Regions from separate parts of the Mesorhizobium sp. WSM1497 genome, predicted to be linked through region 1. Evidence: predicted binding sites of a transcription regulator. Region 1 holds the regulator's gene; the other holds the start of a gene.

Evidence for each region. Region 1 encodes PhoB, which activates phosphate uptake and scavenging genes when phosphate is short. Its sites were predicted from a motif close to TGTCATNNANCTGTCAT; they were not measured.
Region 2: the regulator PhoB is predicted to act here: its motif matches at 4,301-4,317, upstream of A9K65_RS32100 (ceramide glucosyltransferase).

What each region holds. Positions count from the first base shown of each region.
Region 1 covers NZ_CP021070.1:1,477,922-1,486,025, forward strand. The annotation lists gene A9K65_RS07255 (substrate-binding domain-containing protein) at 1-531, shown strand, start outside; gene pstC (phosphate ABC transporter permease subunit PstC) at 628-2,094, shown strand; gene pstA (phosphate ABC transporter permease PstA) at 2,091-3,407, shown strand; gene pstB (phosphate ABC transporter ATP-binding protein PstB) at 3,425-4,243, shown strand; gene phoU (phosphate signaling complex protein PhoU) at 4,270-4,977, shown strand; gene phoB (phosphate regulon transcriptional regulator PhoB) at 4,994-5,683, shown strand; gene A9K65_RS07285 (ROK family protein) at 5,700-6,947, opposite strand; gene xylF (D-xylose ABC transporter substrate-binding protein) at 7,217-8,104, shown strand, end outside.
Region 2 covers NZ_CP021070.1:6,598,659-6,606,762, forward strand. The annotation lists gene A9K65_RS32085 (ABC transporter substrate-binding protein) at 1-438, opposite strand, end outside; gene A9K65_RS32090 (2'-deoxycytidine 5'-triphosphate deaminase) at 539-1,633, opposite strand; SAM riboswitch at 1,708-1,785, shown strand; gene A9K65_RS32095 (O-succinylhomoserine sulfhydrylase) at 1,843-3,033, shown strand; gene A9K65_RS32100 (ceramide glucosyltransferase) at 3,041-4,192, opposite strand; gene apaG (Co2+/Mg2+ efflux protein ApaG) at 4,426-4,818, shown strand; gene A9K65_RS32110 (Hsp33 family molecular chaperone) at 4,866-5,897, opposite strand; gene argF (ornithine carbamoyltransferase) at 6,008-6,919, opposite strand; gene A9K65_RS32120 (aspartate aminotransferase family protein) at 6,937-8,104, opposite strand, start outside.

The DNA of each region.
Region 1 (8,104 bases):
ATCGCCGCCTACATTCCGGGCGAAAAGCACGGCACGCGCGAAGTGTTCGAGACCAAGCTCCTCGATGCCGGCTGTGACAAGGCTGCTCTCAAGGCCGCCGGCATTGCCGACGACAAGGAAATCGGCAAAACCTGCATTGCCATCCGCAAGGACGGCAAGGCCGTCGACATCGATGGCGACTATACCGAGACGCTCGCCCGCATCGACTCCAACAAGACCGGCGTCGGCGTGTTCGGCCTCGCCTTCTATGAGAACAATGCCGACAAGCTGAAGGTCGCCACCGTGGAAGGTATCGTGCCTTCGACCGAGACGATTGCCAGCGGCAAGTATCCCGTCTCGCGCCCGCTGTTCTTCTACGTCAAGAAGGCGCATCTGGGCGTCGTTCCCGGCCTCAAGGAATATGTCGAGTTCTTCCTCGACGACCAGATGGTTGGCCCGGAAAGCCCGCTCGCCGAATACGGCCTCGTTGCTGCTCCGGATGCCGAGCGTCAGGCCCAGCGTGACGCTTTCGCCGCCGGAAAGTCGATGTAATCAAGCTGCCGAACCGGGGTGCGGGTCAAATCCGCGCCCCGGTTTCACCGCAGGCCGCAATGGCGGCTGCGTTAGAATTTCCCTTGGGGTGGGTCCATGTCGTCCTTGCTCGTACTGGCCATCGTCGTTGCCGTCGGCCTGGTTGCCTTTTTCATCGGCCGGCAGCGTGCCGCGGCCCAGGACAATGGCAAGGTCAAGCCGCATTCGCGTGCCCACTATCACGGCTGGTGGGCCTTCCTGCTTGCCGTCCTGCCTGCTCTTTTGCTGCTTGCCGTCTGGGCCGTCGGTTCTTCGGTCTATCTTGACCGGCACATCCACGCTGCCTTGCCGGAGCGTACCGTCGACAGCAAGGTTGCCAGCGAGGCACTGGATGTCAGCCTGGTAAAGAGCCTCGCCAGGGGCCTGCGCAAACTCGATGCTGGCACACTGGCCGCAATGCCTGCCAGCTTTGCCGAGTTGCAGCCGCTGCTCGCCGCCAAGGGCGTGGCACTGGCGAGCGACACACAGGATTACATGATCCCGATCGCCGTCGAGGCGAACAAGGTCCAGGACCGGCTCAGCCTGTTCGGTGCCATTGTCATTCTCGCTTCCTCGATCGCCGGCGCCTTCTATGCGCTCAGGCAGATCGAGCCGCGCGCCAGGGCGCGCAACAATGTCGAGCGGTTGATGCTGTGGGGGCTGCTTGCCGCCTCCACCATCGCCATCCTGACCACCGTCGGCATCGTGCTTTCGATGCTGTTCCAGACGATCACCTTCTTCGAGAGCGTCTCGCCGATGAGTTTCTTCTTCGGCACGGTCTGGGATCCGCGTTTTGCCGCTGCCGGTTCGGGCGGCAGCCAGGGCCAGTTCGGCCTGATCCCGCTTCTTGCCGGCACGCTCTATATCGCCGCCGTCGCGCTGCTGGTTGCGGTGCCGGTCGGGCTGATGTCGGCTGTCTACATGGGCGAATACGCAACGCCCAGGGTGCGCTCGGTGGTCAAGCCGGCGCTTGAACTGCTGGCCGGCATACCGACCATCGTCTACGGCATCTTCGCCGTCGTCACGCTTGGGCCGTTCCTGCGCGACCTGTCCGCGGCGCTGACCGGCGGCTCGCCGTTCATCCAGGGCCAGAGCATCTTCACCGCCGGCCTGGTCATGGGCGTCATGCTGATCCCGGTCGTCTCCTCTCTCTCAGACGACATCATAACCGCGGTGCCGCGCGCCATGCGTGACGGGTCGCTCGGCCTCGGCGCGACCCGCTCCGAGACGATCAAGCGGGTGATCCTGCCGGCGGCACTGCCCGGCATCGTCGGCGCCATCCTGCTGACTGCCTCGCGCGCCATCGGCGAAACGATGATTGTCGTGCTGGCGGCGGGCGTCGCCGCCAACCTCACCATCAACCCGTTCGAGGCGATGACGACCATCACCGTCAAGATCGTCAACCAGCTCACCGGCGACCTCGAGTTCAATTCGCCGCAGACGCTGGTCGCCTTCGCGCTCGGGCTGACGCTGTTCACGCTGACGCTGGTGATGAACATCGTCGCGCTCTACATCGTGCGCAAATATCGGGAGCAGTACGAATGACCGACATTCCCATGGATACGATGGTCAGGCCGGCGGCCCATCCGCGCCGCGACATCGGCCTGAAGGCCCGTTACGCCGCCGAACGCCGTTTCCGCATCTATGGCGTCGTGGCGATTTCCGTAGGCCTGGCGTTCCTGGCAATCATGCTGATCACCATCGTCTCGAAAGGCTACACCGCCTTCTGGCAGACGACGGTATCGCTGCCGATCACGTTCGACGAGAAGGTGATCGATCCTTCCGGCAAGCGCGCAACCGATCCGAGCGTTCTGATCAAGGCGAATTATCCCAAGCTCGCAGAAAACGCGCTGGTGGCCAAGCTCGGCATCTCTCCTGATGACAAGCCGATGATCCAGAAGCTCAAGGGCTTCCTTTCGGAAGGCGCCCGCGTCCAGTTGCGCGACATCGTTGCCGCCGATCCCTCGGTGATCGGCACGACACGCGACGTCAACATCCTCGCCGCCGCCAATCTCGACTCCGCTTTCAAGGGCCAGATCGACCTCAGTGTCGAGGAAGCGCGACGCAAGGTCTCGGACCAGCAGATCACCTGGATGAACAAGCTCAAGGCCGAGGGCGCGATGGCCGAGCACTTCAACAGCGGCCTGTTCACCTACGGCGCCTCCAGCCGCCCGGAAACCTCGGGCATGGGCGTGGCGATCATCGGCTCGTTTTATATGATGGTGATCGTGCTGCTGCTCGCGCTGCCGATCGGCGTCGCCGCCTCCATCTATCTGGAGGAATTCGCCAAGAAGAACCGTTTCACCGACCTTATCGAGGTCAACATCAACAATCTGGCCGCAGTGCCGTCAATCGTCTTCGGCTTGCTCGGCCTCGCGGTGTTTATCAATTTCCTGGGCATGCCGCGCTCCGCCGCTTTCGTTGGCGGCCTGGTGCTGACGCTGATGACGCTGCCGACGATCATCATCGCGACGCGCGCCGCGCTTGCTGCGGTGCCGCCGTCGATCCGCTCGGCAGCTCTCGGTCTTGGCGCCTCCAAGATGCAGATGGTGTTCCAGCACATCCTGCCGCTTGCCGCGCCCGGCATCCTCACCGGCACCATCATCGGTCTTGCGCGCGCGCTCGGCGAAACCGCGCCTCTGCTGTTGATCGGCATGGTCGCCTTCGTCGCCGATCCACCGACGACGCCTTTCGATCCGGCCACCGCGCTGCCGGTGCAGATCTATATGTGGGCGAACGAGGCCGAACGCGCCTTCGTCGAGCGCATGTCCGGCGCCATCATCATCCTGCTCGTCTTCCTAATGGCCATGAACATCACCGCGATCGTGCTTCGGCGTCGGTTCGAGCGGCGCTGGTAGAAAAAAGGCATTTTGGTATGAACATCATGACCGAACAGTCCCTTGAAAACGCAGTGGGCGACAAGATGAAGTCGAACGAAGTGATCAAAATGCGCGGCGACAAGGTCGGCGTGTTCTACGGCGAGAAGCAGGCGCTGTTCGACGTCGATCTCGACGTCCGCCTGAACCAGGTGACGGCGCTGATCGGCCCCTCCGGCTGCGGCAAGTCCACCTTCCTGCGCTGCCTCAATCGCATGAACGACACCATCGATTCAGCACGGGTAACCGGCAAGATAACGCTCGACGAAGAGGACATCTACGACAAGAACATCGATGTCGTCGAACTCAGGGCGCGCGTCGGCATGGTGTTCCAGAAACCCAATCCGTTCCCAAAGTCGATCTACGAGAACGTCGCCTATGGGCCGCGCATCCACGGATTGGCCAAGCGCAAGGCCGACATGGATCAGATCGTCGAGTCCAGCCTGAAGAAGGCGGCGATCTGGAACGAGGTCAAGGACCGTTTGCAGGAACCTGGCACGGGTCTTTCCGGTGGCCAGCAGCAGCGCCTGTGCATTGCACGCGCCATCGCCGTGTCGCCCGAGGTGATCCTGATGGACGAACCGTGTTCGGCGCTCGACCCGATCGCCACCGCTCGCGTCGAGGAACTGATCGACGAACTGCGTCAGAACTATACGATCGTCATCGTCACGCATTCGATGCAGCAGGCAGCGCGCGTGTCGCAGCGCACCGCGATGTTCCATCTTGGCTATCTGGTCGAGGAGGGCGCCACCGACAAGATGTTCACCACCCCCGACGACAAACGCACCCAGGACTACATCACCGGCCGGTTCGGCTGATCTCAGGCATATGAGGGACGAAGATCATGGGTGAACATACCGTCGCATCTTTCGATGAGGATCTGGAGCAGATCAGCCAGCTGATCCGCGACATGGGCGATCTCGCCCGCTCGATGGTCGGTGGCTCGACCAGGGCTTTGCTCAATTCGGACAATGCGCTGGCGCAGCGGGTGGTTTCCGATGACGCCATCATGGATGCACGCCAGCGCGAGCTGGACGATCGTGCCATCACGCTGATCGCCAAGCGCCAGCCGATGGCCAACGATCTGCGTGCGGTGGTCGGTTCGATCCGCATGGCCGGCGACCTCGAGCGCATCGGGGACCTTGCCAAGAACATCGCCAAGCGCGTCGGCACTGTCGGGCTGAGCGTCACGCCGCACGACCTTTCGCATTCGATCGACGCAATGGCGCAGCTGGTGCTGATCCAGGTGCAGGGGGTCGTCGACGAGTATGCCGCCGCTGACGCGGCAGCGCTTGCCACGCTCAGAAACAATGATGAACGCATCGACGTCAAATACACATCGGTGTTCCGCGAACTGCTGACCTACATGATGGAAGATCCGCGCAACATCACGGCGTGCACGCACCTGTTGTTTTGCGCCAAGAACCTCGAGCGGATCGGCGACCACGTGACCAACATCGCCGAAAATGCCTATTATGTTTTGACCGGCACGCAGTTACCAGCCAATCGTCCGAAGCAGGACGAGACGGCAATGTCCGCGCCAGCGGCATGACAGGGGTGACCAGCCGATGATCGCGCCACGCATCATGGTGGTGGAGGATGAGGAGCCGCTAGGCGTGCTGCTCCGCTACAATCTCGAATCCGAAGGTTATCAGGTCGAAGTGGTGACGCGCGGCGACGAGGCCGAAATCCGGCTGCAGGAGAACGTTCCAGACCTTCTGGTGCTCGACTGGATGGTGCCTGCGGTTTCCGGTATCGAACTCTGCCGCCGGCTAAGGATGCGTCCCGAGACCGAGCGGCTGCCGATCATCATGCTGACCGCGCGAGGCGAGGAAAGCGACCGCGTGCGCGGCCTCTCGACCGGTGCCGACGACTATCTGGTCAAGCCTTTCTCGACGCCGGAGTTCATGGCCAGGGTCAAGGCGCTGCTGCGCCGGGCCAAGCCGGAAGTGCTGTCCAGCGTGCTCAAGGTCGGCGATATCGTGCTCGATCGCGAATCGCACCGTGTCTATCGCAAGAAGAGCGAGATCCGGCTCGGGCCGACGGAATTCCGCCTGCTTGAATTCATGATGCGCCATCCAGGCCGCGTGTTCTCGCGCAGCCAACTGCTCGACAATGTCTGGGGCGAGACGATCTACATCGACGAACGCACGGTCGATGTGCATGTCGGCCGGCTGCGCAAGGCGGTCAACAACGGCCGTATGCCCGATGTCATCCGCACCATCCGTGGGGCGGGTTACGCCATTCGCGAGGACTGAACTCCCTCGTTTGAACTCACGCCACGTTCTTGCCGCCGAGACCGGATCTCGCCTGCACGCCCGGCGCAAAAATCTCCTGATCGACGAAGATCAGCGCCCGCATGGCGCAGCCTTCGCGGATCAGCGGCAGTTCGTTCGGCTCGGTGTCGAAGGAAATCGACTTGGAATGCTGGCCGCCGGCGGTCTGGGCAATCGCTTGCCGCAATGCCGGCTCGATCAGGTCGAAGGCGGCGGCGCTGACGCCGACCATGGCGACCGGCGCCGGATCGATCAGCGCAAACAGGCTGCCGAGGCCGTAGCCGAGCGCTTCGCCGGCCTTGCGATAGGCTTCCCGTTCGGGCCCGTCCCTTTCGCGGGCGGCAGCAGCCAGGGCGCGTATGTCGGCGTCGCTGACATCGGCGACGGGCTCTGCATCCTCGCCCATCTGCCGCGCGTTGCGCCAGATGGCATAATTGCCGGCATAGGCTTCGACGCAGCCGCGCCGTCCGCAGCGACACAGCGCGCCGTTCGGCCGATGGATCATGTGGCCGAATTCGCCGCCCGAGGAATGGGTGCCGGTGAACAATTCGCCCTTCAGCACCAGCCCCATGCCGATGCCGTGCGACAGGAGGATGGCGATGAAATCGTCGCGGTAACGATCGGGGTCGCGCCAGCGCAGCGCCACCGCCATCATGTTGCAGTCGTTCTCCATAATGGCGGGGATGCCGAACTCCTCTTCGAATATGTCGGCGAAGGCGATGTCGGTGTGCGGCGTGATCGGCGACCACAGCATGGCGCGGGCACGGGTGTCGGTGATGCCCTGGACGGCCAGCGCGATACGAGCGACGCTGCGCACGTCCAGGTCGGGATCCTCCAGGCGGCGCCGCACGATTGCCGTGCACTCACCGATCAGCGAGTCGCGCGACATCGTCAGCGTGTCGAGCCGACGCTGTTCCTCGGATATTACCTGGCCGGCATAGTCGATGACGGCGACCGAGAGGAAGTTCAGCGACAGCACCACGGTCATTACCGCGGCCGCTTCTGGATTGAGGCTGAGGCCGACCTGCGGACGGCCGCGTTTGAGCGAGCCGGCCTCGCTCGGCTTGCTTTCGGTCAGGATGCCTGCGACGATCAGGTCGGATGAGATCGCCGAGATCGTCGAATGGCTGAGGCTTGTGGTTGCGGCGATCTCGGTGCGCGACGGCTGTCCGGCGCGGCGCACCGCCGCGATCACCATCGCGCGGTTGCGGCGGCGCAAATCGTCGTGGCGGATTCCGACCGACATGCTCTTTCATATCCTCCCGGTCGCCGCGGTTCTTCCTGCCCTGGAACGCTGTCGGTGACGCGGTCAAATACTGGCAGAAGCCGCGCGCCGTGTCATTTATTTATTCCGAGGCCCGAAAAAAATTCGAAACGACATCAAAATCCATCAGAATCGATGTTGACAGCGTTCGGGCGTTGGCCCAGTATTTTTTCGAGGCTCGAAAAAATAGGGCCTCTGTGCCGGCCCTCGGGCCAGTTTGGTCGCGCCATACGCGGCGCAGGGAGGATAATATGAAAAGATTCACAGCCGCCATCCTGGCGGGTGCCGCCATGTCGCTGACGCTCGCGTCTGTCGCGCAGGCGAAGGACAAAGTCGTCGGCGTTTCGTGGTCCAACTTCCAGGAGGAACGCTGGAAGACCGACGAGGCCGCCATGAAGACGGCGATCGAGGCCGCCGGCGACAAGTACATCTCCGCCGATGCGCAGTCCAATCCCGGCAAGCAGCTTACCGACGTCGAAAGCCTGATCTCGCAGGGCGCCAATTCCCTGATCATCCTGGCGCAGGATGCTTCGGCCATCGGCCCGGCCGTGCAGAAGGCGCTGGACGAAGGCATTCCGGTCGTCGGCTATGACCGGTTGATCGAGAACAAGGATGTTTTCTATCTGACCTTCGACAACAAGGAAGTCGGCCGCATGCAGGCCCGCGAAGTGTTCAAGGTCAAGCCGGAAGGCAACTACGTCTTCATCAAGGGCTCCGGTGCCGATCCCAATGCCGACTTCCTGTTCTCGGGCTCAATGGAAGTGCTCAAGGAAGCCATTGACAGCGGCAAGATCAAGAATGTCGGCGAAGCCTACACGGATGGCTGGCTGCCCGCCAACGCCCAGAAGAACATGGAACAGTTCCTGACCGCCAACGACAACAAGGTCGACGCGGTGGTCGCGGCCAATGACGGCACTGCCGGTGGCGTCGTCGCGGCGCTGACGGCTCAAGGCTTGGCCGGCACCGTGCCGGTCTCGGGGCAGGACGGCGACCACGCCGCGCTGAACCGCATCGCCCTGGGCACGCAAACCGTCTCGGTGTGGAAGGACGCGCGCGAGCTCGGCAAGAATGCCGCCGAGATCGCCTCGCAACTGGCCGACGGCAAGAAGACGAGCGACATCGCCGGCGCCAAGGACTTC
Region 2 (8,104 bases), 1.5 Mb from region 1:
GGTCGAAGCCTGGGCACCGACCGTCTTGCCGGCAAGGGCCGCCGGTTCGGTCGAGGTGAGATCGGTGTCCTTCGGCGCCACCAGAGCCAGCGGTGTCGTATAATATTTGTTGGTGAAGGCGACCTGCTTCTTGCGCTCTTCGGTGATGCTCATCGAGGCGATGATGGCGTCGAACTTCTTGGCCTGCAAAGCGGGAATGATGCCGTCCCAGTCCTGGGTAACGATCTCGCATTCGACCTTCATCTGCGCGCACAGCGCATTGGCGATGTCGATGTCGAAGCCTTCCACCTTGCCGTCAGCGGTGATGGTGTTGAACGGCGGATAGGCGCCCTCGGTGCCGATCTTGATTTTCTCCGCCGCCTGCACCGACGGAGAGCCGGCCAGCATTGCCAGCATGGCAGCGCCCGCCGCCGATATGACCCATTTCGAAAATCGCATTTTCTTGGTTCCCCTTGAACGCCGCCAGCTTGACGGGCGGCAAGGCAGCCAAGCATGCCGAACCGGCACAGGCAAGTATTTTGCCTTGGGGCAATGAGTGTCAGCGCGCGGCGCGGAAATGCTTGGACAGCTTCAGGCCCTGCGCCTGGTAGTTGGAGCCGAGATCGGTGCCGTAGAGTGCCTGCGGCCGCTTCAGCATATGCTCGTAGACCAGCCGGCCGACGATCTGGCCGTGGTCGAGGATGAACGGCACTTCATGGCTGCGCACTTCCAGCACCGCCCGGCTGCCGGTGCCGCCGGACGCGGAATGGCCGAAGCCCGGATCGAAGAAGCCGGCATAATGGACGCGGAATTCGCCGACCAGCGGATCGAAGGGCGTCATCTCGGCGGCGTAGAGCGGCGGCACATGCACCGCCTCCTGGCTGACGAGGATGTAGAATTCATCGGGGTCGAGCACCAGTTCGCCGGCGCCGCTCTTGTGGATCGGTTCCCAGAAGTCGACGACTTCCTGGGCCGCGCGCTTGTCGACATCGACGAGGCCGGTGTGATGCTTGCCGCGATAGCCGACCAAGCCGCTTTGATCGCCGTTGAGGTCGATCGACAGCGCGATGCCGCCGCCGGAAATGTTCGGCGGCTCGGTGGCGACCAGCATCTGCGTGCGATGCAGGTCGTGCAACTCGGCTTCCGAGAGCAGCGCATTGCCGATGCGGAAACGGATCTGCGACAGGCGCGACCCGGTGCGGACGACGATCGGGAAGGTGCGCGGGCTGACTTCCAGAAAGAGCGGGCCATGATAGCCGGCGGCGATCTTGTCGAACTCGTGGCCGCGATCGGTCATGACGCGGGTGAAGATGTCGAGCCGCCCGGTCGAGCTCTTCGGATTGGCCGAGGCTGAAATGTCCGCCGGCAGCGCCAGGCTTTCAAGCAGGGGCACGATATAGACGCAGCCGGTCTCCAGCACCGCGCCCTCGGCCAGATTGATCTCGTGCAGCTGCAGCCGGTCGAGCTTTTCCGAGACCTTGTGATTGGGGCCGGGCAGGAAGGAGGCGCGCACCCGCCAGGCCTTGTCGCCGAGCCTGAGATCAAGGCTGGCCGGCTGGATCTGGTCGGCATCGAGCGCACGCGCCGACTTCAGCGCGCCGGACTGGAACAGCGCCGATATGTCCTGGTCGGGAAGAATGCCTGTCTGCCGCAAGGCTCCACTCCTGCTTGGTACAAACCTCTTAATGAAGCCGGCAATTGACGCAAGCGCGGTGCGGGTCTAAAGGGTCGTTATCCCGTGGTGATTTGGCCGGTCGGCTTGCAGCCACGTTAAACAAGTCGCTAAAGGACCGTCGGGCCGCAAGGCCGTATGGACCGGTTGCGACTTTCGCGGCCGGTTTTTTTGTGTCTGGAAGAAAAGCGATGAGCACCAAGAAGCGCAACTGGAAGCCTCAGACGGCACTCGTGCACAGCGGAACGCTGCGTTCCGGTTTCGGCGAAACGTCAGAAGCGATCTATCTCACCCAAGGCTATGTCTACGAAACGGCGCAAGCCGCCGAAGCCCGTTTCAAGGGCGAAGAGCCGGGTTTCATCTATTCGCGCTACGCCAATCCGACCGTCGACATGTTCGAGAAGCGCATGTGCGCGCTGGAAGGTGCCGAAGACGCGCGCGCCACCGCGTCCGGCATGGCGGCGGTGACGGCCGCCCTTCTGTGCAGCGCCAAGGCCGGCGACCATATCGTGGCGGCACGCGCGCTGTTCGGCTCCTGCCGCTGGGTGGTCGAGACGCTGGCGCCGAGATACGGCATCGAGGCGACACTGGTCGACGGCACCGACATCGCCAACTGGGAAAAGGCGGTCAAGCCGAACACCAAGCTGTTCTTCCTGGAAAGCCCGACCAATCCGACGCTGGAAGTGGTCGATATCGCCGCTGTCGCTTCGCTTGCCAATTCGATCGGCGCCAGGCTGATCGTCGACAATGTCTTCGCCACGCCCCTGCAGCAGAAGCCCTTGCAGCTCGGCGCCCATATCGTCGTCTATTCGGCGACCAAGCACATAGACGGCCAGGGGCGCTGTCTCGGCGGCGTCATCCTGTCGGACAAGAAGTGGATCGACGAGAACCTGCACGACTATTTCCGCCATACCGGCCCAAGCCTTTCGCCTTTCAACGCCTGGACGCTGCTGAAGGGCCTGGAAACGCTGCCGCTGCGCGTACGCCAGCAGACGGAAAGTGCGGGCCGGATCGCCGATTTTCTGGCCGAACGGCCGGAAATCGCGCGCGTCATCTATCCCGGCCGCGCCGACCATCCGCAGGCCGACATCGTCAAGAAGCAGATGTCGGGCGGCTCGACGCTGATCTGCCTGGACGTCAAGGGCGGCAAGCAGGCGGCCTTCGCCTTGCAGAACGCGCTCGACATCGTCCTGATCTCCAACAATCTCGGTGACGCCAAGAGCCTGATCACCCACCCGGCGACGACGACGCACAAAAATCTCAGCGACGAGGCGCGCGCCGAGCTCGGCATCGGGCCGGGCACGCTCAGGCTGTCGGTTGGCCTGGAGGATACCGACGATCTGCTCGAGGACATCGCGCAGGCGCTGAAGGGGGCCAGGTAGGAGGCCTTCAGGCGCCGGACGGCGTCTCTTCCAGCTCGGCCGTCTTGGTGCCGATGGTCATCGCATTGCCGCGCCAGTCGACGGCGCCGCCGAGCCAACCGCGCCCCCACATCGCCGGCAGGATCAGGTCGCGCGCCATGATCGCGGCGACCATGCGTGGCGACAGGTACCAGCCCTTGGACCAGGCCAGGGCGCACTCCGGAAGATAGAAGGCCGCCAGCACGGCAAGGGCGGTTGCCCAGAGGCTGAAGCCGGCGCTTGCCGCTGCAATCAGCGCAAGCACCAGCGGCACCACGGCGCCGGTCAGGATTTCGGGTGCGAAGAACAGCGGGAAAGTGACGCGGCGCAGGCGCGCCCAACGGGCCTGACGCGACCAGATCTCGTCAAACGAGCGCCGGCCAAGCGGCTGCTCGAAGGGGGCGGCGACGAGATTGACGCGCAGGCCGAGACTGTTCACCAGCTTGGTCGCAGCGGCATCCTCGGCGATCTCGGCGGCCAGCGCGCGGATGCCGCCATTGGCATCGAGCATCGGCTTGTTCCAGAGCATGCTCTTGCCCTGGGCAAAGCCGAGGCCGAGCGCCTCACCGGCATATTGCCAGCGCGCCTGCAGCGTGTTGAGGAAAGCGCATTCGACCTCGGCCCAGAAGCCGGCCGGCCGCGAGCCGATCGGCGTCGAGCAGACAAGGCCGGTGCCGGGCCGCCAGGCAGCCATCAGGTGCTGGATGTAGTCCCTCGGCATCAGCACGTTGGAATCGGCCAGGACGACCCAGTCGTGCCGCGCCGCTTCCCAGCCCTTGACGCAATTGTTGAGTTTCGGATTGGCGCTGATGCGGTCGTCGCCGACAAGCAGCCGGGCCGGCACTTTCGGAAACCGGACGATCGTCCTGTTTATCAATTTGACCACCGGATCGTCGGCATGGGCGACGCAGAAAATCAGCTCATAGCGCGGCCAGTCGAGCGAGAAGGCGCGCTCCAGCGTCTCCTGCGTGAACGGCTCGACGCCGCGCGACGGCACGACGATCGACACCGGCCGCGGCTTGCCGGCCGGCGGCGCAATGGTGCGACGCCGTCTCAGACGCGACGCGGCGAGCACGATGCTGGCGAGATTCGAGAGGATGAGGACGGTTGAAAGCGTGGCGGCTATGAGAGTGAGTTGCATCGAGATCCGGTCACTCCAGGAAAACCGGTCCGCAAGATGGCCGGTTTCAACAGTTCAACAGAGCGCCCGAGTCGCGCGTCACCAGTCCGCGCACACCATCATTGTCATATGTCACTTAAATGACATTCTTTGTCGGCACCTGCCCGCGAGGTCGGCCAGAGGAGGCTTCGATCGGTTGACCTAACCGCACGGAGCGCCGAAAGTTCCGCTGGAACCGTTTTTTGGAGCCGCTTATGTATAGCGCCGTCACGCGCAACATCGAAGTGCAGGTCAGGCCGTTCTATCTGGAGGACCGTTCGGATCCCTCTGAGAACCGCTATGTCTGGGGCTATCAGATAACGATCGACAATCAGTCGGACGATTTCGTGCAGCTTCTGTCGCGCTATTGGCACATCACCGACGGCACCGGCCGGGTCGAGGAAGTGCGCGGCCCCGGCGTGGTCGGCGACCAGCCCGAACTCAATCCCGGCGACAGCTACCAGTACACGTCCGGTTGCCCGCTCTCGACACCGTCCGGCATCATGGTCGGGCATTACACGATGCGCAACAAGCGGGGCGAGACGTTCGACATCGCCATTCCGGCGTTTTCGCTGGACTTGCCGGGGACGCGGCGGACGGTGAATTGATTTCGCCTCACCGGCCGCGGAGCGACCGGTGAGGCGTGGTTTCTACTCTACTGGGCCGCAAATTCCGCCGGGTCGAAATCATATTGCTTCGAACAGAATTCGCAGGCGACGTGGATGCCGCCGTCTTCGGTGCTGTCCTTGATCTCCTGGGCGGAAAAACCCTCGAGGATGCCGCGGATCTTGTCCCTGGAGCACGAGCACTGGTCGGCGACCGGAACGCCGCCGAAGACGCGCACGCCATGCTCGTGGAACAGCCTGTAGAGCAGCCGCTCGGCGCCGATCGTCGGGTCGATCAGTTCGGTCGGCTCGATGGTGCCGAGCAGAGCCAGCAACTCCTGCCAGGAATTGTCGACCGGATCGTGGATCTCCTCACGCGGATCGCCATCGCCGCCCGGCAGGTCCGGGACGCGCATGCGCTCGGGCGACTGCGGCAGGAACTGCGCCAGGATACCGCCGGCGCGCCATTGCTCGCGGGCGCCGCCGGGACCGGGCGTCAAAAGCTTGGCCACCGACAGCCTGATATCCGTCGGGATCTGCTCCGACTGACGGAAATAGGTGCGTGCCGCGTCTTCCAGGGTCTCGCCATCGAGCTGGACGATACCCTGATAGCGCTGCGTATGGGCGCCCTGGTCGATGGTCAGCGCCAGCACGCCACTGCCGAGCAGCGTCTGCTGGGAGGTTTCGCCCGCCGCGACCAGCGCTTCCAGCCGGTCGGCATCGAAACGCGCATAGGCGCGCAGCGCCGAGGGCGTGGAAAAATCCGCAACCAGCATGTCGACGGGTCCGTCGGTGCGGGTCTGCAGGATGAACTTGCCCTCAAACTTCAGCGAAGTGCCGAGCAGCACGGTCAGCACACAGGCCTCCGCCAGCAGGCGGGCGACCGGCTCGGGATAATCGTGGCGGCTGAGGATGGCGTCCAGCATCGGCCCGAGTTGGACCGTGCGGCCGCGCACGTCGAGAGGGCCGACCTCGAACGGCACGACGTGATCGTCGCCGGCATAGCCGAATTCGCCGAGTTTGGGGTGATGTTCAGTCACTTGATAGGTTTCCAACATGACAAAGCTCCAGGGCGCGGCCATGCCGCCCTCCGGGGCGCATGCGTCGAAACGCGCTTGATTTGCGTGATGCGGCGCAAATAGGCATCACACGCCCGCAGATCAAGCTCCCAGGGATCAAGCGCCCAGACACTTCAAGCGCCTAGACACCAGGCAAGCACGGCCTTCTGGGCATGGAGCCGGTTCTCGGCCTCGTCGAAGACCACCGAATGCGGTCCGTCGATAACCTCGTCTGTCACTTCCTCGCCGCGATGCGCCGGCAGGCAGTGCATGAACAGCGCGTCCGGCTTGGCTCTCGCCATCAGCTTGGCATTGACCTGGTAGGGCGAGAACACATTGTGGCCGCGGGCGCGATGCTCCTGGCCCATCGACACCCAGCAATCGGTGACGATGCAGTCGGCCTGATCGACGGCTTCCTCGGGCGAGCGGGTGAAGTGCAGCTTGCCGCCATGCGCCTGCGACCAGTCGATATGCTTCTGCGCCGGCTCGCTGCCTTCGGGAACGGCGACGTTGAGGTTGAAGCGGAACCGGGCCGAGGCCTCGAGCAGGGAATGCAGCACATTGTTGCCGTCGCCGGTCCAGGCGATGGTCTTGCCGGCTACCGGACCGCGATGTTCCTCGAAGGTCATGATATCGGCCATCAACTGGCAGGGATGGGTATCGTCGGTCAGTCCGTTGATCACCGGCACGGTGGCGTTCTCGGTCAATTCCAGCAGCCGCTCATGCGAGGTGGTGCGGATCATGATCGCATCGACATAGCGCGACAGCACCTTGGCGGTGTCGGCGATGGTCTCGGAACGGCCGAGCTGCATCTCGGTGCCGGTCAGCATGATGGTCTCGCCGCCGAGCTGCCGCATGCCGACGTCGAAGGAGACGCGCGTGCGCGTCGACGGCTTGTCGAAGATCATCGCGAGCACCTTGCCTTCGAGCGGTTTGGTGCGCTCGCCGGCCTTGAGCCGCGCCTTTCGCACCACCGCGTCGTCCAGCATCAAGCGCAGGTCGCCTTCGGAAACGGTGGAAAGATCGGTGAAATGGCGAACTGACATCAGCAATGATTCCGGGATTACTTCGCCGCGGCGGAAGCGATCGCCTCCGCCAGGCCCTTGGCGCCGGCGCGGATGCGGTTGAGCGCGTCATGGATCTCGGCGTCGGTGACGGTGAGCGGCGGCAACAGGCGAATGACGTTGTCGCCGGCCGGAACCGTCAGCAGGTGCTGGTCGCGCAAGGCCATGTTCACCTTGGTGTTGGGCATGGCGCATTTGAGGCCGAGCATCAGCCCGGCACCCCTGATGTCCTCGATGATTTCGGGAAACTCGTCGGCGACCGACGCCAGACCCTGCTTCATCAGCAGCGCCTTGCGCTGGACATCTTCGAGGAAGCCGTCTTCCAGCACGACATCGAGCACGGCGTTGCCGACCGCCATGGCAAGCGGGTTGCCGCCGAACGTGGTGCCATGCACGCCGGCGGTCATGCCGACAGCCGCTTCATCCGTGGCAAGGCAGGCGCCCATCGGAAAGCCGCCGCCAATACCCTTGGCAATCGCCATGATGTCGGGCGTTACACCCGACCATTCATGTGCGAACAGCTTGCCGGTCCGGCCGATGCCGCACTGGACCTCGTCGTAGATCAACAGCAGGCCGTGCTGCTCGCACAATTGCCTGAGCCGCTTCAGCGACTGCGTCGGCACCGGGCGGATACCGCCCTCGCCCTGCACCGGCTCGATCAGGATCGCGGCCGTCTCCGGCGTGATCGCCTTTTCGGCGGCGTCAATGTCGTCGAAGCCGACCTGGTCGAAACCTTCGACCTTGGGGCCGAAGCCCTCGAGATACTTGTACTGGCCGCCAGCCGCGATGGTCGCCAGCGTGCGGCCATGGAAGGCGCCTTCGAAGGTGATGATGCGGAAGCGCTCGGGATGGCCTTTGACGAAATGGTAGCGCCGCGCCGTCTTGATCGCGCATTCCAGCGCCTCGGCGCCGGAATTGGTGAAGAACACCTTGTCGGCGAAGGTGGCGTCGGCCAGCCGTTCGCCAAGCCGGCTCTGCCCGGGGATCTCGTAGAGGTTGGAGACATGCCACAGCTTGGCTGCCTGCTCGGTGAGTGCGGCGACCAGGTGCGGGTGGCTGTGGCCCAGCGAATTGACGGCGATGCCGCCGGCGAAATCGAGATATCGCTCGCCCTTGTCGGTAATCAGCCATGTGCCTTCCCCGTGGTCGAAGGCCAGGGGTGCGCGA